Regions from separate parts of the Marinomonas sp. HM11-D genome, predicted to be linked through region 3. Evidence: predicted binding sites of a transcription regulator. Region 3 holds the regulator's gene; each other region holds the start of a gene.
The links. Region 3 encodes FNR, which switches genes on or off when oxygen is low (the NO sensors DNR and NnrR bind a similar motif). Its sites were predicted from a motif close to TTGATNTANATCAA; they were not measured.
Positions count from the first base shown of each region.

Region 1: a site for FNR is predicted at 2,854-2,867, ahead of ACOSVP_RS16145 (FeoA family protein). Genes of this name have one in related genera too.
Region 2: a site for FNR is predicted at 2,175-2,188, ahead of ACOSVP_RS05860 (HP1242/YdcH family protein). Genes of this name have one in related genera too.

Region 1 is NZ_JBMMKT010000015.1:8,533-18,935, reverse strand. It holds gene ACOSVP_RS16155 (SRPBCC domain-containing protein) at 1-323, shown strand, start outside; gene feoB (ferrous iron transport protein B) at 508-2,544, opposite strand; gene ACOSVP_RS16145 (FeoA family protein) at 2,545-2,790, opposite strand; gene ACOSVP_RS16140 (TRAP transporter large permease) at 2,983-4,260, opposite strand; gene ACOSVP_RS16135 (TRAP transporter small permease) at 4,260-4,772, opposite strand; gene dctP (TRAP transporter substrate-binding protein DctP) at 4,848-5,840, opposite strand; gene cysP (thiosulfate ABC transporter substrate-binding protein CysP) at 6,167-7,180, shown strand; gene cysT (sulfate/thiosulfate ABC transporter permease CysT) at 7,284-8,141, shown strand; gene cysW (sulfate ABC transporter permease subunit CysW) at 8,157-9,014, shown strand; gene ACOSVP_RS16110 (sulfate/molybdate ABC transporter ATP-binding protein) at 9,026-10,150, shown strand; gene ACOSVP_RS16105 (TAXI family TRAP transporter solute-binding subunit) at 10,347-10,403, shown strand, end outside.
Region 2 is NZ_JBMMKT010000003.1:276,553-286,955, reverse strand. It holds gene ACOSVP_RS05865 (amino acid ABC transporter ATP-binding/permease protein) at 1-1,652, shown strand, start outside; gene cydD (thiol reductant ABC exporter subunit CydD) at 1-16, shown strand, start outside; gene ACOSVP_RS05860 (HP1242/YdcH family protein) at 1,715-1,972, opposite strand; gene ACOSVP_RS05855 (NAD(P)-dependent oxidoreductase) at 2,338-5,313, shown strand; gene ACOSVP_RS05850 (glycerate kinase type-2 family protein) at 5,607-6,737, shown strand; gene ACOSVP_RS05845 (DUF748 domain-containing protein) at 6,822-10,172, opposite strand; gene ACOSVP_RS05840 (YbaN family protein) at 10,339-10,403, opposite strand, start outside.
Region 3 is NZ_JBMMKT010000002.1:272,881-283,283, forward strand. It holds gene ACOSVP_RS03675 (glycerol dehydrogenase) at 1-1,032, opposite strand, end outside; gene ACOSVP_RS03680 (Spy/CpxP family protein refolding chaperone) at 1,442-1,912, shown strand; gene ACOSVP_RS03685 (YecA/YgfB family protein) at 2,021-2,683, opposite strand; gene ACOSVP_RS03690 (RecQ family ATP-dependent DNA helicase) at 2,742-4,523, shown strand; gene ACOSVP_RS03695 (SprT family zinc-dependent metalloprotease) at 4,516-5,016, shown strand; gene ttcA (tRNA 2-thiocytidine(32) synthetase TtcA) at 5,111-5,947, shown strand; gene ACOSVP_RS03705 (YfaZ family outer membrane protein) at 5,964-6,530, shown strand; gene ACOSVP_RS03710 (adenine phosphoribosyltransferase) at 6,604-7,146, opposite strand; gene fnr (fumarate/nitrate reduction transcriptional regulator Fnr) at 7,171-7,932, opposite strand; gene hemN (oxygen-independent coproporphyrinogen III oxidase) at 7,963-9,333, opposite strand; gene ACOSVP_RS03725 (sulfite exporter TauE/SafE family protein) at 9,415-10,083, opposite strand; gene ccoS (cbb3-type cytochrome oxidase assembly protein CcoS) at 10,080-10,238, opposite strand; gene ACOSVP_RS03735 (heavy metal translocating P-type ATPase) at 10,247-10,403, opposite strand, start outside.

The DNA.
Region 1 (10,403 bases), on a different contig from region 3:
CCTTTGATTGGATTTGCCCCAAAGCAGAGGTCGATCTGCACGAAGGTGGCCGCTTTCACTATCGAATTGAACGTATGGATGGCAGTGAAGTATTGGATTTCAGTGGGGTGTTTAGACGCCTAAAACTGCTGCGTCTGATTGAGCTGAACTTTCACGATGGCCGTAGAGTGTGCGTGCATTTTCATGAAAATGCCACTGGCACAGAAGTGGACGGTACCATTGAGCTGTGCCACAAGGAATGTTTTGAGCACCAAACGCAGAATTACAAGCAGCTCATGAATTACTTCAAAAAGATCATTGAAACCAATCAGTTACTAAACTAGCGGCTACGCCCAGAGGACAATACCAAAAGTAATCAGGGTTAGTACAATCACCTTCACAGCGATTAAAACGATCAGCTTCTGCGGGGATAAATTCATAAAGGTCTCCTGTTGAAGCACCACTATACTGCAATCCTATGCGAGCGGTGCGACAAACAGTCAGACAGGCGATGTACATCAAGCTTTGTTAGCCAACTGCGATGATGGATTTATCCAGCTTTGGTCGAATCCAGTGTTTTAACGCGATTACCCACAGCGCCAGTACCAACACCCCTGCCAGCATAAATTCCAGTGACACCAGCCAGTGCGTCGAAAGTGTTAATAGCTGATAGGTCAGCAGTGCCGCAATATAAGCAATAGAGGTACTCCACGCCACAATCACGCTGGTCCAAAGCACACCGCCTTCTTTCACCAAGGCCCCAATGGTTGCGGCACAAGGCGTATACAAGAGTACAAACACTAGGTAGGCAAAGGCGCCTTGCCAGCCACTAAAGAGCGCAATCATCTGTTGCTGGGTAACACTCTCGGCTTGAGTCGCAGGATCACCTACCGTGGCAAAGCCTAGCGGGTCTGCAACCGTGTCCCAAATGCCCGCAAGGTTTGCCCACAATACGCTTGCCACAGTCTGTAAGTTTTCTAATGGCGACACATAGTCAGCGGTCACAACAGGCACCGCCGAGGAATACAAAGCATCCATGGTGCCGACGACTGCTTCTTTGGCTAACACGCCAGTAAAGATACCCACCGCAGCAGGCCAGTTATCCGAGCCCATCCCAATCGGCTCAAATACTGGTGTAATGACTTGCCCCACTTCCGCCAGCGCCGACACTTTGCCGCCTTCATCCAGCGTGCGCCATGATGGCACCGAGTTCAGTACGGTTAACACCGCCGAGACCAAAACAATGGTCTTGCCAGCGCGCATAATAAAGCCTTTGATTTTATGCCAGCTCGATAGGCCGACGTTATTTAAACGCGGACGGTGATAATGAGGCATTTCCATCAACACACTGGCCTGTACATGGTGGAACAGTTGCTTGCGAAACAGCCAAGCCGTGCCGACCGCCACGACAATGCCCATCAAGTACAAACCAAACACAATCAGCCCAGCATTGGCTTTAAAGAACACCGCCACAAACATGGCGTATACCGCTAGACGGGCACCACAAGACATAAACGGCGCCATCGCCATGGTTAGCATGCGCTGGCGAGTATTGGTCAAACTACGAGTCGCCATAATCGATGGCACATTACAGCCAAAGCCCAGCAAAAGTGGAATAAACGCCTGTCCCGGCAAACCAATCGACATCATTAAACGGTCGACAATAAAGGCCGCACGGGCCATATAACCACTGTCTTCCAACACACTTAAGCACAAGTACAAGAAACCAATCACGGGAATAAAGCCCGCCACCAGCTGAATCCCGCCACCGATGCCATCGGCTAATACGGTAATCAGCCAATCCGGCGCCTGCCAAACACTGAGCCAATGGCTAGGCAAGGTGACAAACCAATAACCTGCTAGCGTATCGATCGGATCGATAAACAAGGAGCCAACACCAATCGCGATGGCAAACATAGCGTACATAGCAAACAAGAACAGCGGAATGCCAAGCCAAGGGTTGAGCACTACGCTATCGATTTTATCGGTCATGGAGCGACGTGGTGGCTGACTTTCAATCACGCCTTCTAACCACTGCCGCGCCGGTCGCGGAGCTTGATAGAAAGGCTCGGCCAGTAAGTTTTGCGCTTGTTCTTCAATGGCCAACTGCAGTGCTTTCACTGATAACGCTTGGCCGTCAATCACGGGCACACCTAGGTTAAAGGCCAAACGCGCCAAATCGAGCTTCTGCCCCATATTGGCGGCAATATCGGTCATGGTCAGCACCACAATCATAGGGCGATTAAGCTGTGCTAATTCGGCGCTTAATTTCAGATTGCGTTTCAGGTTGGTGGCATCCACCACATTGATGATGACATCGTATTGTTCGCCTTTTAGAAAGCGACGTGCTACCCATTCATCGGCGCCACCGGTTTCTTTAGCAAAGCTGTAAATACCCGGCAAATCCGTCATCGCCACCTTATCTGTGGCTTGGAAATGACCGGTTTTACACTCAACCGTCACACCGGACCAGTTACCGACTTTTTGGCGTGTCCCTGCCAGTTTATTAAACAGCGTGGTTTTCCCCGTATTGGGATTCCCCACCAGCGTAATATGGAGAGACATCTAGTGATTATCCTGACAGTTAGGTGAACAAAGATGGATATGTTCGGCGTCACGACGGTGGATCGACACCAAGGTTTGGCCGATTTTGACCTGTAGCGGATCACCAAATGGCGCCACATTGACCAACAACACCGACTCTCCGGCATCAAAGCCAAGCGCTTCCAGCTGCTGTTTCATTTCAAACTGTGGATGTTCCACCTTGTGGACGTGGGCCAATTGGCCTTTGGGAAGAGCTGCTAACACCATGACAACGAACTAACCTTACAAGTGAATCTGATAAGCATTATCGCTATAAGCCTCGATAATAGCTTGATGCATATCAGGCTTCCTTAAGGAAGTGTAAAGATCGGTCGTTTTGGTGAATGAGAATAAGAACTAGAAGAAATGACGTCGATACTGAGTAAGTCTCAGTATCGACGTCAGCAGCAAAGCGCAGGTTTAACGCGCTAACTGATAAGGAATGTACAAGGCCAGATCAGGCCAGAACCAAAGCAACACTGCCGTTAGGATCATAATGATCGCAAATGGCAAGGCACCTTTAGAGACCTCTTCCAGAGACGCTTTCGCCACACCTTGGATGATAAACAAGTTCATACCCACCGGTGGCGTAATCAAAGCGGTTTCAATCAACACCACAAAGAAGATGCCGAACCAGATCGGGTCGATGTGCATATTTAATACTGCCGGTAACAACACAGGCACCATGATCAGCAGCATCGATAGACTTTCAAGGAAGAAGCCAATCAAGAACAACACCAAGCCCACGGCCAGAATAAACAAGCCCGGCGTGGAAATGTTCTGCGTTAAAATCATGCTGATGGTTTGTGGCAACATGTACAAGGTAATGGCATAAGAGAATACTTTCGCCCCTGCCACAATCAGCATCACCAACACTGTGGTTTTTAGAGTGTTTTCCACGCTCTCTTTCAGCAGTTGCCAGTTCATACGCCCCATGGCAAAGGTAATGATTAAGGCAATCACAAAACCTAAGCCCGCACTTTCAGATGGCGTGGCAATACCAGCGTAAATCGATCCGATAATACACACTGCCAGCAATACCGTTGGCAATGCTTTTAAAGACGCTCGAATTCGCTCAGGCCAGTCCACTTTCGGCATGGCTTGATATTGGCTGGAGAAGCGCGAGAACAACACGCCATAGACAATAAACGCCAATGCCAAGAACAAGCCAGGGCCAACACCTGCTAGGAACAATGTTTTGATCGACGACTCTGACACAATGCCATAGATGATCAATGGAATCGATGGCGGGATCAGAATGCCTAAGGTACCGCCAGCGGCTAACATGCCAAACACAAACTTACGGTCGTAGCCACGTTTGATCATTTCTGGAATGGCAATGGTACCGATCGTCGCGGCGGTCGCCACCGAAGAGCCGGAAATCGCAGAAAACAAGGTACAAGACATAATAGTCGCGACACCTAGGCCACCCGGTAAATGCCCTACCCACGCTTGTACCCCAGAATACAGATCTTTGCCAACACCACCGCGTAATAGCACATTCGACATTAATAGGAACATGGGGACGGCTAGTAGCTCAAAACTGTCCATGGCACCATATAGACGCTGTGGCACACCAACCATTGGCAAGCCCTTCAGCGCCAATAGAATAATCCCCAAACCACCAAGCGCAAACGCCACTGGCGTGCGTAGAACTAATAGGGCCAACAGCGCCACTAGAATAAATAAAGCTTCCATTAATGCGCCGCTCCCTGTTGTGTCGTTTGCTCTTCAGGTGTTTGCGTCCAAATACGCACCAATTCAGCCAGACCTTGCAGAGTCAATAAGCCCGTACCTAACCAAACTGGCGCATGGGTAAACCATTTCGGTAGCGCTAAATAACTATCGGTAGTGTGTCCAGCAAGCGCTGATTTCAGCCACAGTTGGAAGCCGAAATAGCAAGCCAACGTGGCGAAGACAAACATAAACAGAATCGCAAAGCTGTCACACAGTTTACGTCCCAGTGTTCCTGGGGTACGAAAGGCCAGATCAATGACCACCATTTCTTTGTGCTTAAGGGCGAAGGCTGCGGCGAGATACACCGACCACACCATCAACACACGACTGATTTCATCCACCCAAATCGTCGGCGCATTAAAAACATAGCGCATCACTACTTCATAGGTAATAAAACAACCCACCGCAAAAAAGCTCCAAGCACACAGTTTCCCAGTCCATTCGGAAACCGTATCAATCACACGTAAAAACATGTGTTTCTCCTGATAGGGAAATAATAAACGACGCGGCCAGCCCTTCTCGCTGGCCGCTATAACAGGCGTGTTCGATTACTGGACTGAACGAATCGCTTTGACCGCTTCCGCACCAGTTGCGCCAGTTTCTTGGACAAAACGATCCACTACCGATTGAGTGGCTTTTTGCCAATCAGCACGCTGGGCATCCGTTAGCTCGACAACATTCATGTAGCCCTTCATTTCTTCTACAGTGGCGGCTTCCTGTGCATAAATTTTGTCACGTAACTGCTGTTCAACAGTTTTCGCAGCCTCATCAATGATCTGCTGTTCTTCCGAAGACAAGCTTTCGTATAAATCATTGTTTATAACTGCCACGAATTCCACCGCACTATCGAAAGTCAGCGTCATGTTATCCATAACTTCGTATAGCTTACGTGATTTAACAGCCGATACTGCGGTCATGCCGACATCCACGACACCTTGTTGATACGCCAAAAATTGTTCCGATGCAGATAACAAAGCAGGTGCTGCATTCAAAGCCTCTGCGGTCCAACCATGGATTTTACCGTAGGTACGGATTTTCTTACCTTCGATGTCCGCAGGCTCAACGATTGGCTCACCGTTGCTTAGGTATACGTTACGGCCGAAAGCTTGCCACCACAGTACACGAGCACCGGTTTCTGCTAGGATTTTACTATCGATGGTTTTACGAAGCTCTGAACCTGGCGCTACCACCTTACGAATATGATCTTCACTATTAAACATAAATGGCACAGCAATCACGTCTACCGCAGGTACCGAACCCGCGAAACGACCAATAAATGTTGTGCCCGCGCTGATCGCACCTGAGCCCACGGCTTCAGGTACTTCTTTGTCTTTAAAAAGCTGTGCCGATGGGAAAAGCTGAATGCTTAGCTCGCCATCCGATTTTTCTTCGATCAATTTACCAAAGTCGATCCAGTTTTGGCTCACTGGGTGAGTTTCTGGTAATTGAGAAGTCACGCTGATGGTTGTGCCAGCGATTGCCGTGGCACTCAAACCGGTTAGCGCAATGCTTAAAATAGAGCGTCGAAATAGTGTGTTCATGGATGCCTCATTGATATGGATTGCCCACTAGTTAAAGGTGGTTTTAGTTTTTATAGTTTGCACAGCTCGATGATTTTTTTGAGCAAGGGGGTTAGTTAACGTAATCAACTAAAAAATGCAAAATGCAGCCTTAACTCACCCCAAACATCCTTAATCCATGCACATTGACGTGCGAAATTCTGTCATACCAGCCGACTAAAGCCATAACCCAGCATTATTCCGCTTATTCCAAAATCTTTCATTTTTCATTCTTGTAATAACAAAATCTTTTAACTAAGCTATCGATCAATAATCAATCACTGGTGCTAACCAAACAGGTATTCCCCATGAAATCGAAGCTAAAATTGATCAAATCAGTAGCCGGCGCGCTACTACTTGGCTCTGCAGTGAATGCCTCTGCTGCCGACCAAACCATCCTAAATACGTCTTACGACATCGCCCGTGAGCTGTTCGCAAGCTACAACCCTGTGTTCCAAAAGCACTGGGAAGAAAAGACCGGTCAAACGGTTGAAATCAAGCAATCTCACGCGGGCTCGTCTAAGCAAGCACGCTCAATCCTGCAAGGACTACCAGCTGATGTGGTAACCTTTAACCAAGTCACAGACGTGCAAATTTTGGCGGATCGAGGCAACCTTGTGCCTGCTGATTGGAAGCAAAAGCTGCCAAACAACAGCTCGCCTTACTACTCAACAACAGCGTTCCTTGTTCGTAAAGGCAACCCAAAGAACATCCATGACTGGGGTGATCTAGCGAAACAAGACGTGGGCTTGGTCTTCCCGAACCCGAAAACCTCAGGTAACGGTCGTTACACTTACCTAGCGGCACTTGGCTACGCTCAAGATCAGTTCGGTAAAGACAACACGGATGCGCAAAACGCTTTCTTGAAAACCTTCCTGGCTAACGTTGCGGTCTTTGATACCGGCGGTCGCGGCGCAACCACCACATTCGTTGAGCGTAGTATCGGTGACGTATTGATTACTTTCGAATCTGAAGTCAATAACATCCGTCAGCAATACGGCGTTGATGACTACGAAGTAGTTGTTCCTAAAACCTCGATCCTAGCGGAGTTCCCAGTCGCGGTAGTTGAGCGTAACGCCAAGAAAAACGGTACCTTTGATGTATCGACTGAGTACCTAAGCTACCTATACAGCGAAGAATCCCAGCGTCTATTAGCAAGCTTTAACTACCGTATCCACAACGACGTGGTGAAAGCGGAAGTGGCTGACCGTTTCCCTGAAGTGAAACTGCTAACAGTGGAGGAAATCGCGGGCGGCTGGCCACAAGCGATGGAAGATATCTTTGCTAACGGCAAGCAGTTAGACCAGCTTCAGCGTCGCTAATCAACTGACTTTGTTAGCTTTTTCTCGCCGGGCGCACCACGTCCGGCGTTTGCATTTCTACGACTTGGAAAGACTCGACTGATTTCGCCAAGGAGCGATTGCCATGTCCACCACCTTAAGCGCTGCTAGCGCCAAGCCTCGCCATAAACGAGTGTTACCCGGTTTTGGGTTAAGCCTCGGCAGCTCGCTGTTTTTTATCAGCTTAATTTTGCTATTACCCATGACCGGTTTGATCATGCAAACCGCTGGCATGAGCTGGGCCGATTACTGGTCTGTGATTACCGATGAACGCGTTGTGGCCAGTTACAAGGTCACCATTTGGGCAGCGGTGATTGCCTCGATTTTTAATGGCTTATTTGGCTTATTACTGGCTTGGGTGTTGGTGCGTTACGAATTTCCAGGCAAACGTATTTTAGATGCCTTGGTAGATTTGCCCTTCGCCCTACCGACTGCGGTCGCGGGTATTACCTTGGCAACGCTTTACGCCGAAAACGGTTGGTATGGCCAGCTGCTGGCGGAGCTTGGCATCAAGGTGGCTTACACGCCTCTAGGCATTGTCGTAGCGATGTCCTTTACCAGTATTCCCTTTGTAGTACGTACCGTGCAGCCAGTACTGGAAGAACTGGCACCCGAGGAAGAAGAAGCAGGCATTACCCTTGGTGCTTCGGATTGGTCGGTGTTTCAACGCATTATTTTACCTTCGCTATGGCCCGCACTGGTAACAGGTGTGGCGCTGTCGTTTACCCGAAGCTTAGGTGAATTTGGCGCGGTTATTTTTGTCGCGGGCAATATGCCTTACATCAGTGAGATTACTTCGTTGATGATCTTTGTGCGTTTACAAGAGTTCGACTTCCCTGCCGCAAGCGCCATTGCCTCAGTGGTATTGATCGCTTCGCTGGTACTTTTGTTCGCCATCAATATTTGGCAAGGGCGTTATCTGAAACGCCTGCACGGACGTTAATTCGGAGGAAATAACATGGCATCTGGACAACGTCATCAACAACGCGTGGGCGATCGCCCCGCGGTAAAGTACACGCTAATTGGCTTAACTTTGGTACTGACTGCAGTGCTTTTGGTGGTGCCTTTAATCAGTATCTTTCAACAAGCCTTTGTCGACGGTTTGGCCGTTTATTGGGACAGCCTAGGCGATCCTGACACACTGCACGCCATTGGCTTAACGCTGTTCGTCGCGCTACTGACAGTGCCGATTAACTTGGTGTTTGGTGTGCTGCTGGCTTGGTCGGTGACACGCTTTGAATTCCCAGGTCGTAAACTTTTAATGACCTTAATGGACATCCCGTTTGCGGTCTCCCCTGTGGTAGCAGGCCTTTTGTATCTATTGCTGTACGGCAACAACGGTTGGATCGGCGCGTGGCTGTTTGAGCATGATCTGCAACTGATGTTCGCATGGCCTGGCATTGTTATGGTGACTGTGTTTGTCACCTGTCCGTTTGTGGCCCGTGAGTTGATTCCCTTGATGCAACAACAAGGCCGAGAAGACGAAGAAGCGGCGGTGATTTTGGGCGCTTCTGGTTGGCAGTTATTCCGTCGTGTGACGCTACCGAATATTAAATGGGCGCTTTTGTACGGTGTCATTCTGACCAACGCACGTGCGGTGGGAGAATTCGGTGCCGTATCGGTAGTATCCGGCAATATCCGTGGCGAAACCAATACTCTGCCACTGCATATTCAATTGCTATACGAGGATTACCAAGCCACGGCGGCGTTTGCGAGCGCGTCTTTGCTGGCGGTGATCGCCTTGATCACTTTGATTTTCAAAGCCTTTATTGAGTGGCGCCAAGAGCGCGCCCATAAAGCAGAATCGACACATTAATAGGTGACAACATGAGTATTCGCTTAGAAAACATCTCCAAAACATTCGGCCAATTCCAAGCTTTGTCACCGTTGTCATTGAACATCGACGAAGGTGAAATGATTGGTCTGTTAGGCCCATCGGGCTCGGGTAAAACCACCCTACTGCGCATCATCGCAGGCCTTGAAGGGGCGGACTCGGGTCGCATTCAATTTGGCGACCGTGATGTGACCAACCTTCACGTGCGTGATCGCCATGTGGGCTTTGTGTTCCAAAACTACGCCCTGTTCCGCCATATGTCAGTGGCCGACAACGTGGCCTTTGGCCTTGAGGTCATGGATGCCAAGCAGCGCCCAAACAAGGCCGAAATCCAACGTCGCGTAAAACATTTGTTAGAAATGGTGCAACTAGGCCATCTTGCCAACCGTTACCCATCACAGCTATCGGGCGGTCAAAAGCAGCGTATCGCCCTCGCTCGTGCCTTGGCGACCAAACCTGATGTTTTATTGCTAGATGAGCCATTTGGCGCTCTGGATGCCAAGGTGCGTAAAGAACTACGCCGCTGGTTGCGCAGCCTGCACGATGAAATCGGCTTTACCAGTGTGTTTGTAACCCACGACCAAGAGGAAGCGTTAGAGCTGTCGGATCGCGTTGTGGTGATGAGCAACGGGCACATTGAGCAAGTGGACGAACCTGCACAACTGTACGCTCAGCCCAACAGCCGCTTTGTGTTTGATTTCTTGGGCAATGTGAACGTGTTTGACGGCAAACTAGAGCAGTCTCGTTTAACCAACGACCAAGCTTGGATCAGCGCGCCAAGCAGTGATGTGCCACTGAACAATGGCCAGCTGTACATTCGCTCCCATGAATTGGCGCTGCATAGCGAAGCAACGGCTGTGGCAAATTTGCCATTAAAAGTCATTGCCGTGAACCCAATCGGTCCCGAAGTGCGTGTGGAGCTTGAGCCCTACCAATGGCAAGCCGAACAAATTTGGGAAGCAGACTTAAGCCATGCGGAATACGATCGCAATCCGGTTAAACGCGGTGAAATCGTGTTTGCTGAACCTAAGAATGCTTACTTCTTCCGTGAAGACAGTCAGCAGGTGCCCGAACAGGTCTCTTGGGAGAATGCCCAGAACACTGCCCTATTGAAGTAACCCCTACCCTACGCGCCTTGCCAACACCTCCTCGGCAAGGCGCGCCACTTCTCCCAGCGCTCGGCCATTCGGCCATCCCCACGACCATTCGCTAATGTACTTGCACTTTATTTGCCTATACTCTGTTAACTGAGAGCGGGGATGCTCTGTCAAAGTCCTCTTATTACATAACAACAATACTGATAGGAAACACATAATGATGATGACCAAACGTACATTAGTAAAAGCAATGGGTGCCGCACTGGTGATGGGT
Region 2 (10,403 bases), on a different contig from region 3:
CATCACTTACGTTTAAATCCTTACTACTTGATAACCCGTTTGGTTTGCTAGTCGCTACCTTGATTGGCATTGTCGCCAGCTTAGCGGCGGTCGCCTTATTGGGTATCTCTGGCTGGTTTTTATCGGCGGCAGGTCTTGCTAGCGCAATGGGCACGGCGTTGGTGTTTAACTTTTTTACCCCAGGCGCTTTGGTGCGCTTAATGGCGATCTTACGTACGGCGGGACGTTACGGTGAACAGGTCTTTTCCCATGATCATCTGTTAGGTTTGCTGCGCAGTTTGCGCTTATGGATTTGGGATCAGCGGGTCAAGACATCTCTAAGTTCGGTGTATCGGCAGACTCGTGGTGATCTGTTGCAGCGCTTAGTGGGCGATGTGGACATGATCATCAAATGGCCGTTGGCGGTGATTATGCCTTGGATCTATGGACTATTGGGCTGTATCGCATTGTTGTTGCTGGCACTATCGATAAAGTTAGAGCTAGGCATTCCGGTACTGATTTATGCTGTGCTCCAGTTGTGGGCCATGCTGTGGTTAGCAAATCGCTTGGCCTTGCCTGCAGTATATCGTATGCAGGCGTTGGCAGTGCATCGTCGCAGTCGTTTTATGTCGGTCTTTTCGGCTCTGATTACCTTAACTATTCGTGGCCACTGGCAACATTATGGCGATCGTTTAGCGACCTTGGATGAACGACAAAAGACGCTACAGCAGCGCTTACAGCGTGTCGTATCGTCGCAAAAGTTGATCAGTCATTTGTTCACTGTGAGTTTGATAATTGCCTTGCTGTGGTTAAGTGTGTCTTGGACGGAGCAGGGGGTAACGTTAGACCCTGAGATCAAAGGGGCTTGGCTGGTAGCCTTGATCTTAGCCGCGCTTGGGGTGAATGAATTAATGCAACCCTTGGCCAATGCGGTGCTTTCACAAGGTCAATCCAAAGTGGGCCTGAAACGCTTAAATCAATTGGCTGTGAAGGATGTCGATCAGACGATGGAGGTAGCGCCAGTGCCGAGCGCTGAAGCCATCGAGTTGCAAAAGTTTGTCGGTATTCATGATCCTTTGTCCGCTTTGCGTTTGCCGAAAGTATCGTTTCAGTTACACAGTGGCGAGCGTCTGCGACTGACGGGGGCTAGCGGTGTTGGCAAAAGTACCTGCCTTGCCGCTTTAGCTGGCGATCTTGCTTACCGTGGCACTGTGTTAATAAACGGCCACAGCGTTGCAATCACGGATCATCCGAAGTGGCGCAGTCAGATTGCCTATTTGCCACAACAGTCGGTAATCTTTCAGCAAAGTTTGGCGGCCAATTTGCGTCTTGGTAATCCACAGGCGAGTGATGCCCAGTTAATGGAAGTGCTCAGTTTGTTGGGGCTTAGGGAGTGGGCGGAGGCCTTACCCAATGGCTTGCATACCTTGTTGGGCGCGCAGGGGCGTGATATTTCCGGAGGCCAAGCGCGTCGTCTATGTCTGGCCAGAATACTGCTACGTGGCGCGCCGATTATGATTTTGGATGAGCCATTTGATGGCTTGGACAGCACGAGTATTCAACGGGTCTGCGATGCGTTAGAGCGCTATACCTTTAAACCAAAATTGCTGATTTACGTGAGTCACATCGATACGCCATTGGATCGACGTTCGCGACAGCTGGAATTGAACTAGTGTCAATGGACACAAAAAAGCCCACGGCAAAGCGTGGGCTTTTTACTATCTCGGACGGCTTATTAAGCTGTCGCAGCGTCCTTGGCTTTGCGCAACATGTCTAAAAGTGTGTCTTTTAAGTGAAGGCGGCGCTTTTTGAACTCTTCTTCTTCCATGGTGCTGGCTAGCACGATCTCTTTTTCGATGTTTTCAATTTCGTGAGTTAGGAAGTTGTATTCCTCGAACAGGCGACGGAAGTGCTCGTCACTCATTTTTAGTTCGTGAATCTGATCTTTGTACTCAGGCAGCTCGTTAACTAGACTATGGTTTTCGATTGGCATTGTCATGTTCCTTGTTCGTTCTTTGTAGCTCTAGAGTACGCCTCTTATCCATAAGATAAATTGATTTTGGTCACTTATCGATTAAATGCATATTTTTGACGTTTTCAGGCTACTTGTAGATTAAATGCATAATTTTGCCGTTTTCAGGTAACTATTACCCATTTAAACAATATTAAACTGAATGACTAGTTCATGTATTGAATTGATGTACGGCATTCTCTAAAGGCGAGCATCTGTTTGATTCAAGAGCGCTGACGCAGGCTGAGCAGTATGACCCAGCGTAAAAGCAGATGAGCGATTGAACTGACAGAAATAATAATACGCCAGTACGTATGCATTTTAACTATCTTGCAGGTAACACGTTTATGACTTCTATTGAGCAAATTAAAGCCGCTCGCGAAAGTGCGCTTTCTCTAACTCAAAACGGCGCTCCACAGGCCACTAGCAACCAATTCTTTGGTGTAGGCCCTATCACAGACATGACATTGAACGAAGTTGATGCTCGTCAACTACGTTTCGAATTCGATGCATGGTTAGAAGAGAACTACCCGAAACTGGACGATAAAGGCAACCGTATTGGTAGCTTTACAACGGCTGAAATCGGTCGTGGTATGCACCGTGGTTACCCAGCAGATAAAGTCCTAAACGACATGATGCGTGAAATCCACCGTTACTTCGGCTTCCCTAAAGCGAACAGCATGGCTGTTGGTCTAGGTGGTGGTCACAGTGGTTTCACAGCGGCAGCGCTTCACCTAATGACGGCAAACGATCCTTCTCAAATCGTTTACGTTGACACGCCTAAGCCTGAATCTGTTGAAGGTAAAGCAGGTGGTTTCTTCCGTCAGTCTTGGGGTACTCAGCTAACTGAGCTGCAACGCTACGCAACAAACGGTGACGAAAGCCGTATCATCTTCGCTGAAGGCGAAGGTGCGATCCCAAGCGCTTCTTTCCTACTAGAGAAAGGCGTTAAACTATTCTTCGGTGTAGGCCACGAGACAACTGGTGCGACTACTTACACTGAACAAGAAATCCGTAACCTACTTGAGTGGGTTGATGCGAACCCAGCAGAGCACCACGCGGTAATCGACGCGACGTCTCTTCTAGGCGCTATGCCATGGGCACAAGAGCTAGTTGATGGCGTGTTGACGAAATGTAACATGTTCATGCCATTCCAAAAGGCAATCGGTGGTATCTCTGGTTACTTCATCGTTTCTCTAACTAAGCCTGCGCTTGCTCGCATCAATGCGAACCAAAAAGATCCTTCTTGGGCGATTCCACGTCAGCTTAAAATTGCTGTGCCACGTGACGCTAAAGAGCCTCTATCAAGCGAAAAAACTACTGATCTTGGTCCAATCTACGACGCTGAAAAAGATCAAATGCTGGGTGGTATCATCAACACATTCAGTACGCTTGCTTTTGCTGAAACGACTTTCGCGGTACTACGTAACGAGCGCATGATCGGTGACGTATACACGCTAAACGCACGTTCTAAGGCAAACCGTGATCTAGTAAACCAGTGGATCGACAACAGCGAACTATTTGAACTTGGCGTATCTAACGCTGATTCTCGTGGTGCTGCGGTAACACTTCTAAAAGTGACTGACAAAGATATCACGGATGCTGCCGTACACAATCGTATCATCGTGAAATCTAAGCAAATGCTAGGTTACGAAGGTATTACACACACTGACGGTGCACACGAAAAAGGTCTAGACGTTGCTCGTTACGTGAACGCGTTCCCAGGCTCTCCAGGTGACTACCGTGCTTGGATCGGTGGTATCCGTCCTGCACAAGACATCACTGCACTACTAGACAACATCCAGTACTGCTACCTACGTGCGAAAAACGCTGTACTAGAAGAAATCCTAGCTGAGAAAGGCGAGTCTTTCGAAAGCGCAGTATCTGCATCTTCTTCTGAAGACGTACGTGTTGACGACGCTAACCGCGCCTACAAAGTACTAATCGCTGACCTAGTTGGCATGGTATTCGACGCTGACGGCAACGCTGATTGTTCTGAAGTTGCTGCTTACATCAAGTCTCAAGGCGGTGAGTTCCACTTCGGTTCTGTTGCTGACGCAGGTGAGCTAGAAACTGGTAAAGTACACTTCTTCTACCAGCCAAGCCTAAGCCGTGAAGACGAGCTACTAGCGGAAACTGGCGAAGGTCAATACGACGCTGTGATCGCTGCTGCGACATTCTTCCCAGCTGCATCTAAGTTCGAACTAGGTGGCGTACGTATCGGTGCGGGTACTGGTAACATGGGTTCTGCTAGCTGGGGCGGCGGTAACGGTGAAGGTGGTGTAGCACCACTGATGAACACGCCAAGCTTCAACTCTCGTGCGACTGCACAAGCGGCGATGAAAGCACTTCTTAAAGTTCTTCCAGATCTTCAAGTAAGCGCAATGCACGATCGCGTTGTTGCGGGTGACTTCGACACAGGTAAGAACCTAGCTGAATTTCCAACAACTAAGCTTGAAGGTAAGAAACTTGCTGTTGTTGGTTACGGCAACATCGGTCGTGAAGTAGCGAAACTTGGTGCTGCATTCGGCATGAAGGTTTCTATCTACGCGCGTCCTGCTCACCAGAAATGGATCGAGTCTGAAGGTTTCACTTACGCTGCTAGCATCGTTGAAGCTGCGAAAGACGCTGATGTTCTTAGCCCACACACTGGTCTAGGTGCATTCAACGCTGAAACTGGCAAGTTCGCTAACTCTGACATCATCAACGCAGAAGTATTCTCTGCAATGAACCAAGGTGCAGTACTAGTAAACTACGACCGTGGTGAAGTAGTGGACATCGAAGCTCTTGATGCTGCACTAGCAAGCGGTCAAATCAGCTACGCTGCAATCGACGCTGACCTATTTAAAGATCCAGCGACTGGTGCATTGTCTGGTCCAATGGTTCCATACCGTAACATCTACGAAAAACACGTAGGTAAGATGGAGCTTCTACCACACGCTGCAGCAGACACTGAGCACGTTTCTCGTGTAGAAGGTGCTAAGCAAGCGGTTGACCAAATTCTATCTGTGATCAAGTACCGTAAAGTAGTGAACTTAAAAGGTGATCTACCAGCTGGTTACACTGATGGCGGCGCGAAGACTGTTAACGGTGTGGGCAAAGTAAACTCTAGCTCTGTTGCGAACCTATCTGCTGAGCAGATCAAGCAACTTGCTGACAGTGCGACTCAATTGGCTGCTTACTGGGGCGCGATCAACGCAACTCAAGACGCAGACAAGCGTGCAGCACTAGTTGCTCAATACACTGAAATGATGGTGTTGAACTCAAATATCTACGGTACGCTACTAGCTCAGAACGGTCTACAAGGTCCATTCGGCAACTAATTAGTAGTATCTAGTTACACATAGATATCTCAAGAAGCCGCATCAACGCCGTGACGTGAGTCCTGTTGATGCGGCTTTTTTATGACCCCCTCCCAGCCTCCCCCTTAGCAAGGGGGAGGAGCCTCATGTTCCCTCCCCTTGTTTCTTTAAGGGGAGGGTTAGGGTGGGGTTAAGTTGCTCGGGCAGCTAACCAAGGTGTTGGCATTTATATTGCCGCCTTTAGTGATAGAAGATAGGCCATTATTAATTATGGAATGGTTTTGGTATCTTCTAGGTAAAGAAGGAGAATAGGTTTGAGTTCACTTGATAAAGAATCAGCCATTAAAATTTTTGAGTCGGCGATTGATGCGGTAGCAGGTTTTAATGCGACACATCGTGCGGTATCGGCATTTGAGGGTTTCCAGCCAGATCAAATTATTGCTGTCGGTAAAGCGGCCAGCGGTATGTGTGCGGGCGCTTTAGCGGCGCTTGGTACAGATTGCCCAGCATTATTGGTGACCAAGTACGACCACACGGAACAAGCCATGTGGGATGCTGCGAATGTTACTGTGATCGAATCGGCGCACCCAGTGCCAGATCAGCATTCTTTGGATGCGGGTAAGCAAATGCTGGCGACGGTAGAAGCGATGCAACCAGGCAGCCAACTGCTATTGTTGGTATCAGGTGGTGCCTCGGCATTGTCAGAAGCCTTGCCGGACGATGTGACGCTACAAGATTGGCAACAGCTTACTGATCAGATGTTGGCGGCGGGTTACAACATCGGTCAGATCAACACGCGTCGTAAAGAAACGTCGTTGATCAAAGATGGCAAGCTACTAGAAAACTTCAAAGGTGCAGAAGTGCGCGTGTTGGCGATTTCTGACGTAGAAGGTGACAGCATCAGCACCATAGGTTCCGGTACTGGTGATACTAAGCGTTGCCCATCTAAATCGAGTATCGATTTGATTGCTACCAACGAAGTGGCGCGTATGGCTGCGGCTGCGAAAGCGAAAGAGCTTGGCTTTACGGTCAATGATAACCAAGAATGTCTCTACGACGACGTGGCGCTTTTGTCTGATCGCATTGGCCAAGAGCTTGCGAAAGCCGCGCCCGGTGTGTACATCTACGGCGGTGAGCCAACCGTGAAACTGCCAGAGAACCCTGGTAGCGGTGGTCGTAACCAAGCGCTAGCATTGGGCTTGGCGCAGCATATTGTGGGTCGTAAAGACGTGCTTGTGCTGGTAGCGGGCACGGATGGTAGTGATGGTCCTACGGACGCAGCGGGCGGTATTGTTGACGGCTCTACGGCAGCAGATATCGAAGGTGCGCGCGATGCCCTTAAACGTGCTGATGCGGGCACTTACCTGCGTGAGCATGGTGGTATTTTTATCACAGGTCCAACCAATACCAACGTTATGGATATTGTGGTCGCCATCGTTCGTTAATCCCGAACTAGCAATCACAACTAAAAAAGCCTCGTCACAGAAAGTGTCGAGGCTTTTTTTTTCGCGATTAAGCGGCTTATTTATTTAGAAAGAAAAGGTGATATGCGGTAAGGCATTCTTATCTTTGTGGATTGATGGGCCGCACAAGAACACCCGTGAAGATGGAATGCCATTATCCACCAAGTAACGTTTCAAGGTTTCCGCACGACGGTTAGCTAGGTCTAGCAAGTAAGCGCGATCTGCTTCACTCAGCATTTGGTGAGTCATCTCATCGTTGATATCACGAACGACAGAAACGCCACAGGCTTTTAGCTCTGAGTCTTTACGATCTTTCATTAGTTTGATCATTTGATCTAGAAAGGCTTCTTGCTCTGGGGCCGTGATTTCATCTTCATCCAAAGCAAACTGCAGTGGTTCAACCCGTAAGCGTAGCGCCTGTTCTCCAGCAAACTGGATTAAGGTAATCACGTTGGCATAAGGAATGAAGGTCTGCATCAAATAAGTACTTGAAGCTTTGATCAAGCCTTGACGGATCGGCAACATAAAGAAGTTTTGCCAATGAAAGTCTGGGTTTTCAATGTCGCCCTTCATCGGTAGATCCAAAACGATATTGTTATCACGGTTTTTTAGCGCATCGATGGCTAGATCAAGTGGCACTGCACCGGCTTTCAATAGGGCGCTGCTATCTTTCTGTCCACCCAGGTCAAACTGACGCAAGACAATATGGGAGTTGCCGTCTAGTACCCCTTGTTTAGCTTTCAGTTTGAGGTCCATATTCAGTTGCCCGGAATGGATATCGTAGCCCAATGCGCTGGCCACATAAGGCGATACCGGTGGTAATTCCACTTCGCGAATGGTGGCTTGTGCTTCCATGGTCAGACGGTTAGCAGACGGCAAAATCTTAACGTCGCTATCAATGGTGGCGTAATCACCATTTTTGGCTTTCAGCTGTAGATGCATCTGCTCGTCAGGATTACGCGTATTAAGGTTTTCGATGGTCAGTTGCTCAATATCTAGCACACGGCTTAGTGCAGGCTTGATGCCATTGTCGGAGAAGATAAATTGCGAATCAGGCGACAACTGAATCTGATGTACGATCGTATAGAAGGGAGCTTGTTTGGTCGCACTATTTTTCTCTGTGGTGTTGGCTTTTGCTTTGCCGTCTTGTGCTTGCTCAGGTGTTGACTGCAAGTAGTCCGGAAGCACTAGGTTAGCAATAGAGCGGTCTTCGGCTAAGGTAATCCCCGCAATCAGCTTATCAAAGTCAACTTTGTCAACGGTCACACCTTTTGGCTCTAGGCGAATGTTGGCAATACTCATTTTCTCAAACGCTGCTAAAGCAGGTTGCGGGCGTTCACTATTGGGTTTAGAGGCAAGGAACTCATTCACCAAAAACGACTCAACTTGCGCACTAGTACCAGCTGCGTTCATAGCAACGTTAGAGCTGTTGATTGATAGATCTTTCCAGCCGACCAACGATGAGCCGTTCGACAAGGTCGATGACAAGGGGCCAAATACGAGCTGGTTATTATTGATGGCAAGTTGATCTAAGCCATCGTCATTCAGGCTCACTTTGATATCACCGCTATCAAGCTTTAGCGATTGTAGTAGGCTTTCTAAAGTGTCTTTTTGCGCAAGGCCAAGGCTCGATAAGGTCAAGCTGTTCTTTTGTGCGGTTAATGCACTTTGCTGGTTTCCTTGCTGCCACGCAATTTGGCTACTGAAGTTTAGCTTGTCGTAACTGACGGTGGTGGCCGGCATATCATTAGGTAATTGGCTGAGCAATACGCTGAAGTTGTCAGAACTAATCTGGCTTTGGCTCGTCACAGACAAAGCTTGATCACCTTGTGACAGGTGGGTGTTATTCAAGCCAAGGGCTAAGTTACCTGAGCTAAGATCTACTTGGTTGTTCTTGAAAGCGGCGTTGGCTAAGTTCAAATTCGCTTTAGCATTGCTAAGGGTCAGCTTGGTTGCACCTTGATTAATCACAGTGTTGTTCAGTGCAACAGACAGTGACTCAAGCTGTGTTGCTAGTCCATTTCCTTCAAATTGCCCGTTATTTAACACAAGGTTAAGTTGTGCCGCGGAGAAGGTGCGCTGCTTCTCTTCCAACTTGGCATTAAGCGGAGCATTAATCTTAAATGACTTCAGGTCAAAGTCTTCCCCTTGCGCCAGTTGACCAACCAAGGTATTGGCGGACAAATCTAAACTCGCGGCAATATCCCCAGTGAAATCGGTCAGGGAAAGTTCAGCGGCGACATCCGCCAAGCTGGTATCCAGTTGTGTTAACTGAATGCTGTTTTTACCATTCTTGATATGGCTTTGCTCAAGCGTGAGTTGGGTGTTGGCTTTGGCTACGCGCAGGGAGTCGCCTGACTTATTTAATTGTAAGTCATTGGCTAGATCAAACTTGCCCAAATCTAAGTGATTATCGCCGGTCTCAATATGAAGTCCTTCAACGCTTAAGCTATTGTTTGAGGTTACATCGAGGGTGCTGGTATCGGTCATATTGACAGAGATATCGGCAAAGTCTGAGCGCAACGACTGCCAGCGGATAGTTTGTGCATCTTGTTCAATATTCACGTCAAGGCTGTCCAATGTGATCAGCGGCGAGGTAAAGGCTAACATTGGGCTATCGTTAAAGCGGTAAGTCGTTTGAGTCAAACCTTCTAGTTGCAAACCGTTGGCGCTTAAGCGACCTAACCCTGCGGGTAAAAAGTGCTCTACATCGGTGCTGGAAAGGCGCACGTTACCAAGCTCTAGATCCGCATTAACTTGCTCTTGGTCGGCACGAATATCGCCTTCCAAAATGGCTTTACCGTTATTGATGGTTGCTTCAAGGTCAAACACACCACGCCAGTTAGAAAGCTCGTGAGATACTTCGGTGATGTTTAAGCTGTTGATGGCAAAGAAGTCTGCACCCTTGTCCGTCGTCAGATTCACGGATGTATCTTTGATCGAAGCGTTACGGATAAAGAAGGTAGGCGGCACGCTGCCAGTGTTCTCTTCCTCTGCTGTGGTTTCTTGTTCAGGGGCTGGCTCAGTAGAGTAGGTCGGGATGCCGGCAACCACCCAACCTTCGGGAACCTGCTCCACTTGCATGTTAAAACCATCGATCAAGATATGGTTGACATGGAAGGCACCTGTGAATAACGGCCAAAAATCCAAACCAACGCTTAATTGTTTCAATGACAGAGTCGGTTGTTCTGCTTGGGTGATGGCAACTTCTGACAAGGTTAAACCAATCGGAAATAGGTCTGGATTGATCTCGGTGGCGCTAAAGTGTGCTTCGTAGGGCGCTAGATAACGGTTCGCCAGCCATTTTGTTAGGGTAGGCAAAAGTGCCCAAAACACAGTCAAAATAATCAAAGTGGCGATGGATGTAATCAGGGTCTTTCTTTGCCACGGTTTTAAATGGGCTAGCACCTTAGCCATAACCTACTCCTTGCTGACTGGTCTGAACGTGCGTCTGTCACTATGACGCCAAATGATAATTTTAATTAGATGTCTAAGTAATAATAAGTCCAGAACTTTGTAAGCATTGTTAAAATTTTGCGCGTGATATGGCGCGATTAACTTAGCTACGAGTTGGACTGAAACGCTATTTAAGTTCCGTTTCTTCGTTGCGTAATGGCATACGCAATAGGTGAATGCTGACCGCAAGAC
Region 3 (10,403 bases):
CTTTTGCATGTTGCCCATGGTGTCGCCTTCGGCACAAGCGATGCTCGCCACGGTACGCCATTCTGATTCAACAAATTCTGTTAGACCCATATCTGCAAGCGTTAACGGTAGACCCACTACCTTGATGATACGAACCACTTCGTCGATTTCTTCTTTTGGTGCGTTTTCCAGTACTAACTGAGTTAGTAGACCAAAGGTCACTTTTTCACCGTGTTGTACATGGTGCAAAGAAGGCACGGCTGACATACCGTTGTTGACTGCGTGCGCTGCCGCTAGGCCGCCGGCTTCTGCGCCGACACCGCTTAGGTAGATGGTCGCTTCGATAGTTTGCTCAAGGGCTGGTGTGCAGACTTTGTTGCGTACCGCATCCATGGCTGCTTCAACGTTTTCGCTTAGCAATTCAAAACATAGCTTGGCCAGGCCAAGACCCGTGCGTGATGGCTTTTTCAATACGAGGTTAACGCCATCAGAAGCGTAACAAGCGCGTGCTTCGAAGTAAGTCGCTAGGGCATCACCCACACCTGCGGCAAAGAAGCGCGCAGGTGCTGCGGCTAGGATATCGGTATCGGCGATTACGGCATCAGGGTTTTGTGGCAAGAATAGGTAACGATCGAATTCGCCGTCTTCTTTGTAGATCACCGAAAGCGCAGTACAAGGGGCGTCGGTTGATGCGATGGTTGGGTACAACACGACTGAGATTTTGTTGTTGTACGCCACGGCTTTGGCGCAATCTAGGGTCTTACCACCACCGATACCGACGATCACGTTAGCACCTTGTGTTTTCGCAAGATCCGCCACACGGTTGATTTCCTTGTCGGTACATTCGTATTGGAATTTTTCTACCTTGCTCTGAATGCCTGCCTTTTCTAGAGCCGGTGTGGCTTGAGTTGCCGCGCGGTCCAAAATGAACTCATCGCTTAGAATCAAAACATTATCACCAAACGCGGCCACGTAATCCGCCATATTAGCCAGCAGGCCAGAGCCAATAATAAATTTCTTTGGTGAGGTAACTGTGCGTTCGCTAACAGACATAGAAAGCTCCTTTTGTTTAAGTTAGAACGTCACCCGAATGGGATAACGCTATCAATCTCGCATTAACTGTAAGGATATTCTCTGTCATGAGCAGGACTAGAAAGATGACAAATATTACAACCCCAGGCATTTATGCATTTTTGCCTTCTAGTATGTGGTTTGCATAACTTACATATCTGATTGCTATATCTATTTAGGTCAATGCTTATCTGATCTATCTAACTGGATTTATTAGAATTTGTTCGCAATGCGCAGCGTCGTGCAAGCTTAAGGCGCTGCGTGACAGATTGAACAAATGTGTGCTGGTCGGTGGTTTTTCTTTACTTGGCCTTTCGCCTAGTTGACACACACTGACAGTGATCTGGTCATAATGAAATCATCAACAGCAATCACCAAACGAGGTGCGATTATGACTAAGTTCAATGGAAAGGCGTTCAAATACGGTGCTATGGGATTAGCGGCTTTGATGGCGGCCTCTGTTACAAGTGTTTCTTTGGCGGAGGGCGCTGCGGCTAAAGCTCAAACTCAGGCGCAGCATGCGCCAGCGATGGTGGATCCGTACTCTGATCAGATGCTTGATCGCATGGCGACGACTTTGAAAATGGACGCAGAGAGCAAAAAAGAAGCGAGCAAGCTGTTTGCCGAAGCTCGTAAAGAGCGCCAAGACGTAGTGGAAGGTATGCAGAAACTACGCGGCCCAATGATCAGCTTAAACCCTGCAGACGATGATTATGTGGATCAAATTGAAGATCTCGCTGAACAGCGCAGTGAACTCATGGTCAAGTTAGATGTCCAACAAGCTGAAGTACGACACAAGTTCTATGAGCTTCTTAGCGCGGAGCAAATTAAAACACTTGAGTCGTTAGGTGGTAACCATTAAGCCAGTTACCGCCTAAGAGGGATCGGTTTCCCCTTCTTAGGAAGCATTAAAAAGCCGCATTCGTAACGGATGCGGCTTCTTTTTATTTACTGCGGCTTGGCGAGCAAATTAGCGTTTTTTAGCGCCGCCTTTGCTACCACCTTTTCCGCCTTTAGCATTTCCTTTGCCCTTACTTTGTGGCTTAGGTTTGAAGGCTTTTTTCTCAGGCTCGGTACGCAGAATCAAGAATAGGTCAGTGACCAATTGTGGGATCTGATCGATGCAAGACTGAGTCAGCTTCTCGCTTTCGCGGATTTGCTGCACTTCTTCGTCTTCAAACAGGCCAGATGCCACCATGAAAGGTAGTAGGCACTCCGCCACTTCCTCTTCTTTTTCAGACTCAAACCAGTAACGTTCGGTGAAGAACACACCTTCCATAAAGCCTGATGCCCATTCTTCCAGTTCGCTGAGCTCGTCTGGGTTCTGGCTCACTTCGATATCACAAGGCACTAGGAAGTCATCTTCGGACTCAAGCTCTTTCTGAAGGTCAGCAAAAAGACGAATCAATAGATTCTCGATGTGCTTTTGTTCCTTTTCAGAGGTAAACTCCGGTGTTTCCTCGAATACGATAGGCAACCACTGCGACGCTGCTGGGGCTTCTGGGCTGATCGCTAGGGCTGTTAAAAAACCGTGGGCCATGACAAAATTCTGGCAATCTTCGTGAACAGCATCAGAGTCCAAAAAGTTTTCTAGTTCTTCAAGTTCTAGGTCATCAAGAGGTTGGTGTTGCATTTAGGTTTTCCTATTATTCAATCGCGACACAGTTTAAACACATCAGTACTAAAAAACCATGAGCAAGCCGATCAAAATCGATACCGTTGCCCTTGATTTGGCCCAAAATGCGTTACAGCGTTTGGGTTATCAAGACTTTATAGGATCACAACAGATTTGTGTTGAATCCTTATTACAGGGCAACGATGTACTGGCCTTGCTGCCGACGGGGGCAGGGAAGTCGGCCATCTACCAAGTGGCATCATTGGCGCGCGCGGGGGTGGGATTGGTGGTTAGTCCGCTGATTGCGATCATGCAACAACAGGTCTCTCAGCTGCAGCAGCTGGGCATCAAAGCAGAATTCCTTAACTCGACACAAAACGGTGCCGAGCAGAACGATCTCTATTGGCGCTTACGTCATGGGGATGTGGAAATTCTCTATATGTCGCCAGAGAAATTGCTGCAAACCAGTGTTCTAGGCTTGCTTGAAGACATTGATGTGTCTTGTATCGCCATCGACGAGGCTCACTGTGTATTGCGCTGGGGCAGTCAATTTCGACCTGAATACGCGCAACTTGGTTGTTTGAAAGAGATTTTCCCTGAGGCGCCTGTGATTGCGTTAACCGGTACCTTGTTGCCGGAGAATCAAACCCAAGTCAGCGAGGCGCTGCAATTAAACTCGCCAAAGGTGGTGCGCGAAAGCGTTAACCGACCCAATATTCGTTTACAAGTCTCGCAAAAGCGCCGTGCCAAGCAGCAGCTGCTGTCGTTCCTAATGAAAGACGGCATGGCTCAGCCCGGCATTATTTATTGCCGTTCTCGTAATAAGACCGAAGAGCTAGCGCAATGGCTAAACGAACAGGGCATTTTAGCCACTTGTTACCATGCCAGCTTGTCACCGTTTGAACGGGATCAAGCGCACGAGAAATTTGCCACCGCAGCGGTACAGGTAATGGTGGCTACCACGGCCTATGGCATGGGCGTGGATTTGGAACATGTGCGCTTTGTGGTGCATATGGATTTACCCTTATCGTTAGAAAACTATGCTCAGGAGATTGGTCGTGCCGGTCGTGATGGACGTCCGGCGCAAGCTCTGTTGTTCTATGGCCTGCAGGACATTTTGCAAACTTGGCAGTTTGTGAAGCAGGAGCAGTTAGAAGACGAGTTTTGGCGTTTGATGGATTGTTTAGAACACACCGCTTGCCGTCGAAGCTCACTATTGTCGGCCTTTTCCGAAAGCTTAGACGGCAGTTGTGGGAATTGTGATCGCTGTTTACAGCCATCAAAACAGCACAATGTCACGGTGGCGGCGCAAAAACTGCTTAGCTTGGTATATCACACCAAAGGTGTCGTGCCGTTTTCATCCTTGATCAATTGCTTACTGGGCAAACGTATCAAAAGCGTGACCAATTTCACCTTAGAGCAGCATCCGCTATTTGGCCAAGGCAAAGCGTTAGACGAAACTCAGTGGAAAGCAGTGGTGCGTTTGCTGCTAGCTAAAGGGTATTTGCTGCAACAAAGTATGACACCGTTTGCGGTGGCGCTTTCGGAGAAAAGCCGTCGTGTATTGCGTGCCGAAGAGCAGCTAATCATCAGTTCGGATTGGTTTTATCCAGCGCTAAAAGAGACGGATCTGAGCCAATACAGCCAAGGCGGTTGGCATCAGTTGTTGCACTGGAGTGTTGCTAATCGGGTGTCAGAGCACTTGTCCGATGTGCAATTGCATAAGGTGTTTGAAGCCAAGCCAAGTTCATTAGCATCCTTGAGTCGCATTACTGGCTTGAGCAAAGAGTTGCTGACTAAGCTCAACGCAGAGTCTTTATTTGTGACCAACAACTTAGCCAAGGGGACTCATGACTAAGTTAGCGTTAAGTCAATTTGTGCCACAAATTGATGCCAAGATTGAAGAATGCATGGGCCAAGCTGAGCGTTATTTTAAGATTAAGCTCAAGCAGCCCAGCTATAACTTTAAGCAGCGCGGTCGCACCGCGGGCACGGCCTATTTGCAGCGTAATGAAATGCGTTTTAATACCTTTATGCTGCAACAGGATCCACAGAAGTTTATTGAGAATGTGGTGCCCCATGAAGTAGCGCATATTGTGGTACATCAGGTGTTTGGCTCTAAAGTGCGCCCCCACGGTAAAGAATGGATTGCAGTGATGGAGCATTTATTTAATGTGGAAGCCCATCGCACCCATGATTTTGAGGTGCCGAAAGTGCGCAATGCCTTTCTCTATCAATGCCAATGTCAAACCCATGAATTTACCGCCCATCGTCATGGTCGTGCCGAACGCGGGACGCAATATCTTTGTCGCAGTTGTCGCGCGCCACTGACCTTTTTGAAAAAGAAGTAAATTCCTTTAATTACTCTTTACAGCCTTGCGCATAGGGTGCTTCGCGAAAGTGGTTGTAGTAAGATAGCGCGCATCTGTTTTTTGGTAATAAAGAATGACTTCTGAGATCGATCGTAAAGAAAAACTTGAGCTGAACAAGCTTCAAAAACGCCTCCGCCGTCTAACGGGCCAAGCGATTGCTGACTTCAACATGATTGAAGAGGGCGACAAGGTCATGGTGTGTCTATCAGGTGGTAAGGACTCTTACACCATGCTAGACATTCTGATGAACCTGCAACGCAGTGCGCCTATCAGTTTTGAAATCATCGCGGTGAACCTGGACCAGAAACAACCTGGTTTCCCTGAGCATATCCTGCCTGAATACTTGTCTCAGATCGGTGTGAACTACCACATTCTGGAAAAAGACACCTACAGCATTGTGAAAGAAGTGGTGCCAGAAGGTAAGACAACTTGTGGTCTGTGTTCACGTTTGCGTCGTGGTTCTCTTTACGGCTTTGCAGAAGAAATTGGCGCCACGAAAATTGCGTTGGGTCACCACCGTGATGACATTCTGGAAACCTTGTTTTTGAACATGTTCTTCGGCGGTAAGCTGAAATCCATGCCACCTAAGCTACTAAGCGATGATGGCAAGCATGTAGTGATTCGCCCATTGGCGTACTGTAAAGAAGCGGACATTGAGGAATACTCTTTACTAAAGTCTTTCCCAATCATCCCTTGCAATCTTTGTGGCTCTCAGGAAAATCTACAGCGTCAAGTTGTGAAGGAAATGCTTCAAAGCTGGGATAAACAATTCCCAGGCCGTGTGGATACCATGTTCTCAGCAGTTCAAAATGTGGTACCGTCTCATTTGGCGGATACTGAACTGTTTGACTTCAAGGGCTTGAAGCAATCGGAAGATGCATTTAAACGCTTAAATATTATCGAGCTTTAACTTTAAAGGAAGCAGTATGTCGATGAAGAAAATTCTACCAGTTGTTCTTGGGACGGCCGTATCATTCTCTGCGAGTGCAGCGAACACATTCGAAGGCAGTCTAAATAATGAAGCTGTGAAAGTTGATGTGAGTCTTGATCAAGGTAAATACTTTTTGGATCTTGGCGGCATGTACCATTCTGATGATGGCAAATATGGCTACATCGGTGCGCACATCGAGGACATCAATACTGCGAAAGATTATCCTGTTCAAATCGGTCTAGGTGCGCGTCTATTGGCGATTGACACGGAATACGATGTGGACAACGCAGGTATGGCAATGGCGTTAGGTGGTTTCTACCGTTACACCTTCCCGAAAGCAAACCGATTCAGCGTGCAAGGTTCTTTGTACTACGCACCTAAAGTCTTGTCGTTCCAAAATATCGACAGCGTTTACCAAGCGGAAATCCGTGGTGAATACCGTACATTGCGTAATGCTCGCGTATTCTTGCGCTACGGCCTGACTCATGTGGATCTAGAGAGCTACTCTGACGATCCAGACATGGACAAGAGCTTTGGTCTTGGTATTTCAACTACGTTCTAAGACGTGGTTGAAACCGATAAGCAATAAAAAAGGTGGCCTAAGCCACCTTTTTTATTGTGCGTGAGAAGGGAAGTTACTCGCCTTCAAATGCACATAATGCGAATACAGGAATATCCATTTCCTGGATCTTAGCACTACCACCCAGATCTGGAAGATCGATGATTGCCGCCACTTCTTTAATAGAGGCGCCTTGTTGCTGCAACAGCGTCATGGCTGCAACTAAGGTGCCACCTGTGGCAATCAGATCATCAAATAAAAGCACTTGTGCACCTTGGTGCACAGCGCCTTCTTGGATTTCTAATTCAGCACTACCGTACTCCAAGTCGTAAGCTTGAGAGATGGTTTTGCCTGGCAATTTACCCTTTTTACGAACCAATACCAAAGGCTTGTGTAATTCGTAAGCCAATACCGACGCAATCAAGAAACCACGAGCATCGATACAGGCAATGTGCGTGATGTCACTGTCGATGTAACGGTGTACATACGCATCGACCACCATGCGCAGACCTTTAGGGTCGCTAAAGATTGGTGTGATGTCACGGAAGCTGATACCTGGCTTTGGCCAATCTTCAACGGTACGAATTAAAGACTTAAAGTAAAAGTCGTCAAATAGCATAGGTAAACCTTAATAACTGCTTAATTAAACATGCTCAATGGTAGCACATTCGCCAGCGGCACCGACTAGTTTCTCCATTTCTGGAAGATTAATAATAGAGATCTCTTTGCCATCTACATCAATCAAGCCATTTTTCTGGAAACGTGTCATCACGCGGCTTACGGTTTCAACCGCAAGACCTAGGTAGTTGCCGATTTCACCACGAGACATGGATAGACGGAACGCAGTTGCTGAGTAGCCACGCTTTTTGAAACGGTGCGATAGATTCAGTAGGAAAGATGCGACCTTCTCGTCGGCGTTTTTCTTACCTAGCAATACCATCATTTGTTGGTCGTCACAGATTTTACGGCTCATCAAACGGAATAGCTGGTGTTTAAGCGATGGAATTTGCGAAGACAGTTGTTCTAGGTGTGCAAATGGGATTTCACAAACCGTAGTCGTTTCTAGTGCTTTAGCAGAAACAGGGTAATGGTTCTCATCAATACCACTTAGACCTACTAACTCACTTGGGCAGTAGAAACCTGTGATTTGTTCTTCGCCAGAGTTAGTGATGTTGTAAGTTTTAAGAGTCCCCGTACGCACCGCAAATACAGAATCGAACTCTTCACCTTGATGGAATAAGATTTCGCCTTTCTTTAGAGGGCGTTTACGTTCGATGATTTGGTCTAAGCGGTTAACGTCTTCATCCGCCAATGCAATAGGCAAACAAAGTGCGCTTAGGCTGCAGTTTTGACATTGCGAAGTCAATTTACTGTTAAAGCGGTTGTTTGAATTAGAAATTGCCATGGAAACTCTCCCTGAGCTCGATCGGGTAATTTATATAACTTTTGAAAAAGTAGAATTAGAAGTTAGGTATTTATCAAACGCCATGCAGACACAGCGTACGAGTAATCGTCCTACTTCTGTAATTTTTATTTGAACATCACTGTCTTGATAATATACCGTTATAACACCATCTTCCTGTAAATTGTGCAAAGAATTCAATTCATCCTGAAAATAGTCTTTAAAATCAATGCCAAATTTAGCCTCGATATCGCGGCTATTGAGTTCGTTGTGACACAGCAACTGCATAATCACGGCGTGACGAATACGGTCATCCTGACTACTGATGTAGCCCTTCATAATTGCCAACTGGCCATTTTCAATGCTGTTTTGGTATAACGACAGGTCAGTGTGGTTCTGGAAATAAGCGTTGCTAACTTGGCTGATGGCTGACACGCCAAATGCCAACAAATCGGTTTCTGCATGGGTAGTATACCCTTGGAAATTGCGCTGCAGGTGACCTTCTTGTTGCGCTTTTGTTAAGGAATCATCAGGTTTGGCAAAATGGTCCATACCAATGTAGACATAGCCTGCATCAGTCAGTTTATCGATGCTTAACTTTAACAACGCCAATTTCTGATCTGGCGATGGTAAGTCTTCCTCTAGGATACGTCGTTGTGGTGCGAAACGCTGTGGCAAGTGCGCGTAGTTAAACACTGAAATACGGTCAGGCGATAGCGCAATGACTTTATCCAATGTGGCGCTGAAACCTTCCAAAGTTTGCTTTGGTAAGCCGTAAATCAAATCAAAGTTGACTGAACGGTAACCAAGGTCACGTACATCAGCCATTACTTCAGTCACTAACTCTAGTGATTGAGTACGGTGAATGGCTTTTTGTACGTCTTCATTAAAGTCTTGAATACCCAAGCTGACACGGTTAAAGCCAAGGCGCTTCAATAGCTCTAGTTTTGAACGGTTCACTTCGCGCGGGTCAATTTCAATGCTGTAATCTTGAGTGCCGTCATTGACCAAATTAAAGTGTTCTTTAATGTTGTCAAACAGGGTTTCAAGGTTTTCTTCGCTTAGGAAAGTCGGCGTGCCTCCGCCAAAATGCAGCTGTGTCACAGGACGTGCTTGGTCAATCATCAAGGCACGCAAACGCATTTCTTCACCGAGTAACTCCACATACTCAGCGCCCTTATCGTACTGCTTAGTAACAATTTTATTGCAGGCACAGTAGTAACAAAGATGCGCGCAGAACGGCACGTGGAAATATAAGCTTAATGGCGATCGTGAGGGCTCAAGCATCTTACCGATCAATTCCATCTTGCTGATCTCGGTAGTGAACTGCGGGGCAGTTGGGTAAGACGTGTATCGAGGGCCAGCAAGGTTGTATTTTTGGATAAGTTTGGAGTCCCAAAGCATAACGACGTTTCCTATTAAAATTGCTAATGGGAGTTTACTCGCATCCTTGATTTACTCGCTGATGTAGATCAATTGTTGGCACTATCCAAGGTGAGAAAGCAGATTTTTCAAATAGGGAATGCTGTACAAACCGTAGACGATGATAAGAACACCGAAGATCCATTTTAAGTAGAGTTGTTGCCAAAGGGTCTTTAGCTGTTGCGCGAAGAGTCCAGCTAACAACATGGCGGGTAAGGTGCCTAGTGCGAACCCTAGCATGGCCGTCATGGAGAGTGAGATAGAGCCTAGTGACGTCGCCCATAATACGGTCGAGTAAACCAATCCACATGGTAGCCAACCCCAAACAAACCCCGCGGCGAGGGCTTGTGCTGGATTTTGAATCGGTAGAAAAGCCTTAGCCGCAGGCTGTATTACACGCCACATATGGCGGCCAAGTGACTCGACTTTAAGTATCAGACGCGAGAGACCGCATAAATACAGCCCCATAAACACCAGCAGAATGCCGGCAAAGGTACGCAATGGCACCATCAAATCACTGTAGTACTCAGACAAACCAAAATGCAGCGTCGTCGCGAGAACTAGAGTAAATAAGCTGTAGGAGCAAATGCGACCAAGGTTGTAAGCGACGATTTTCAGGGCGTTAGAGTGTTGCCCAACAGACAGCATCGATGCCAAGCCACCGCACATGCCTAAACAGTGTCCAGCACCTGCTAAACCAATCAACAAGCCACTAAAGAAAATAGAAATCACGACTTTTTATCCGTGTCGTCGTCTTCAAATAGAATGCGCTCGCCTTCGCGATTTAGGTCATCAAATTGATCGCCTTTGACGGCCCAGATAAAAATGATGACGGCGATCACCACAAAAATGGCGGCAATCGGGATGAGTAAAAATAGGCTTTCCATGTTTGTTCCTACAGTTTGTTAAGTCTGGTGGCATTGACCACTACAATCAGTGAGCTTAAGGCCATACCGATTGCCGCAACCCATGGGGGAATCATGCCGGCGATGGCGAGTGGCAAGAGGGTAGTGTTGTAGCCAGCCGCCCAGATCAGATTTTGTTTGATGATT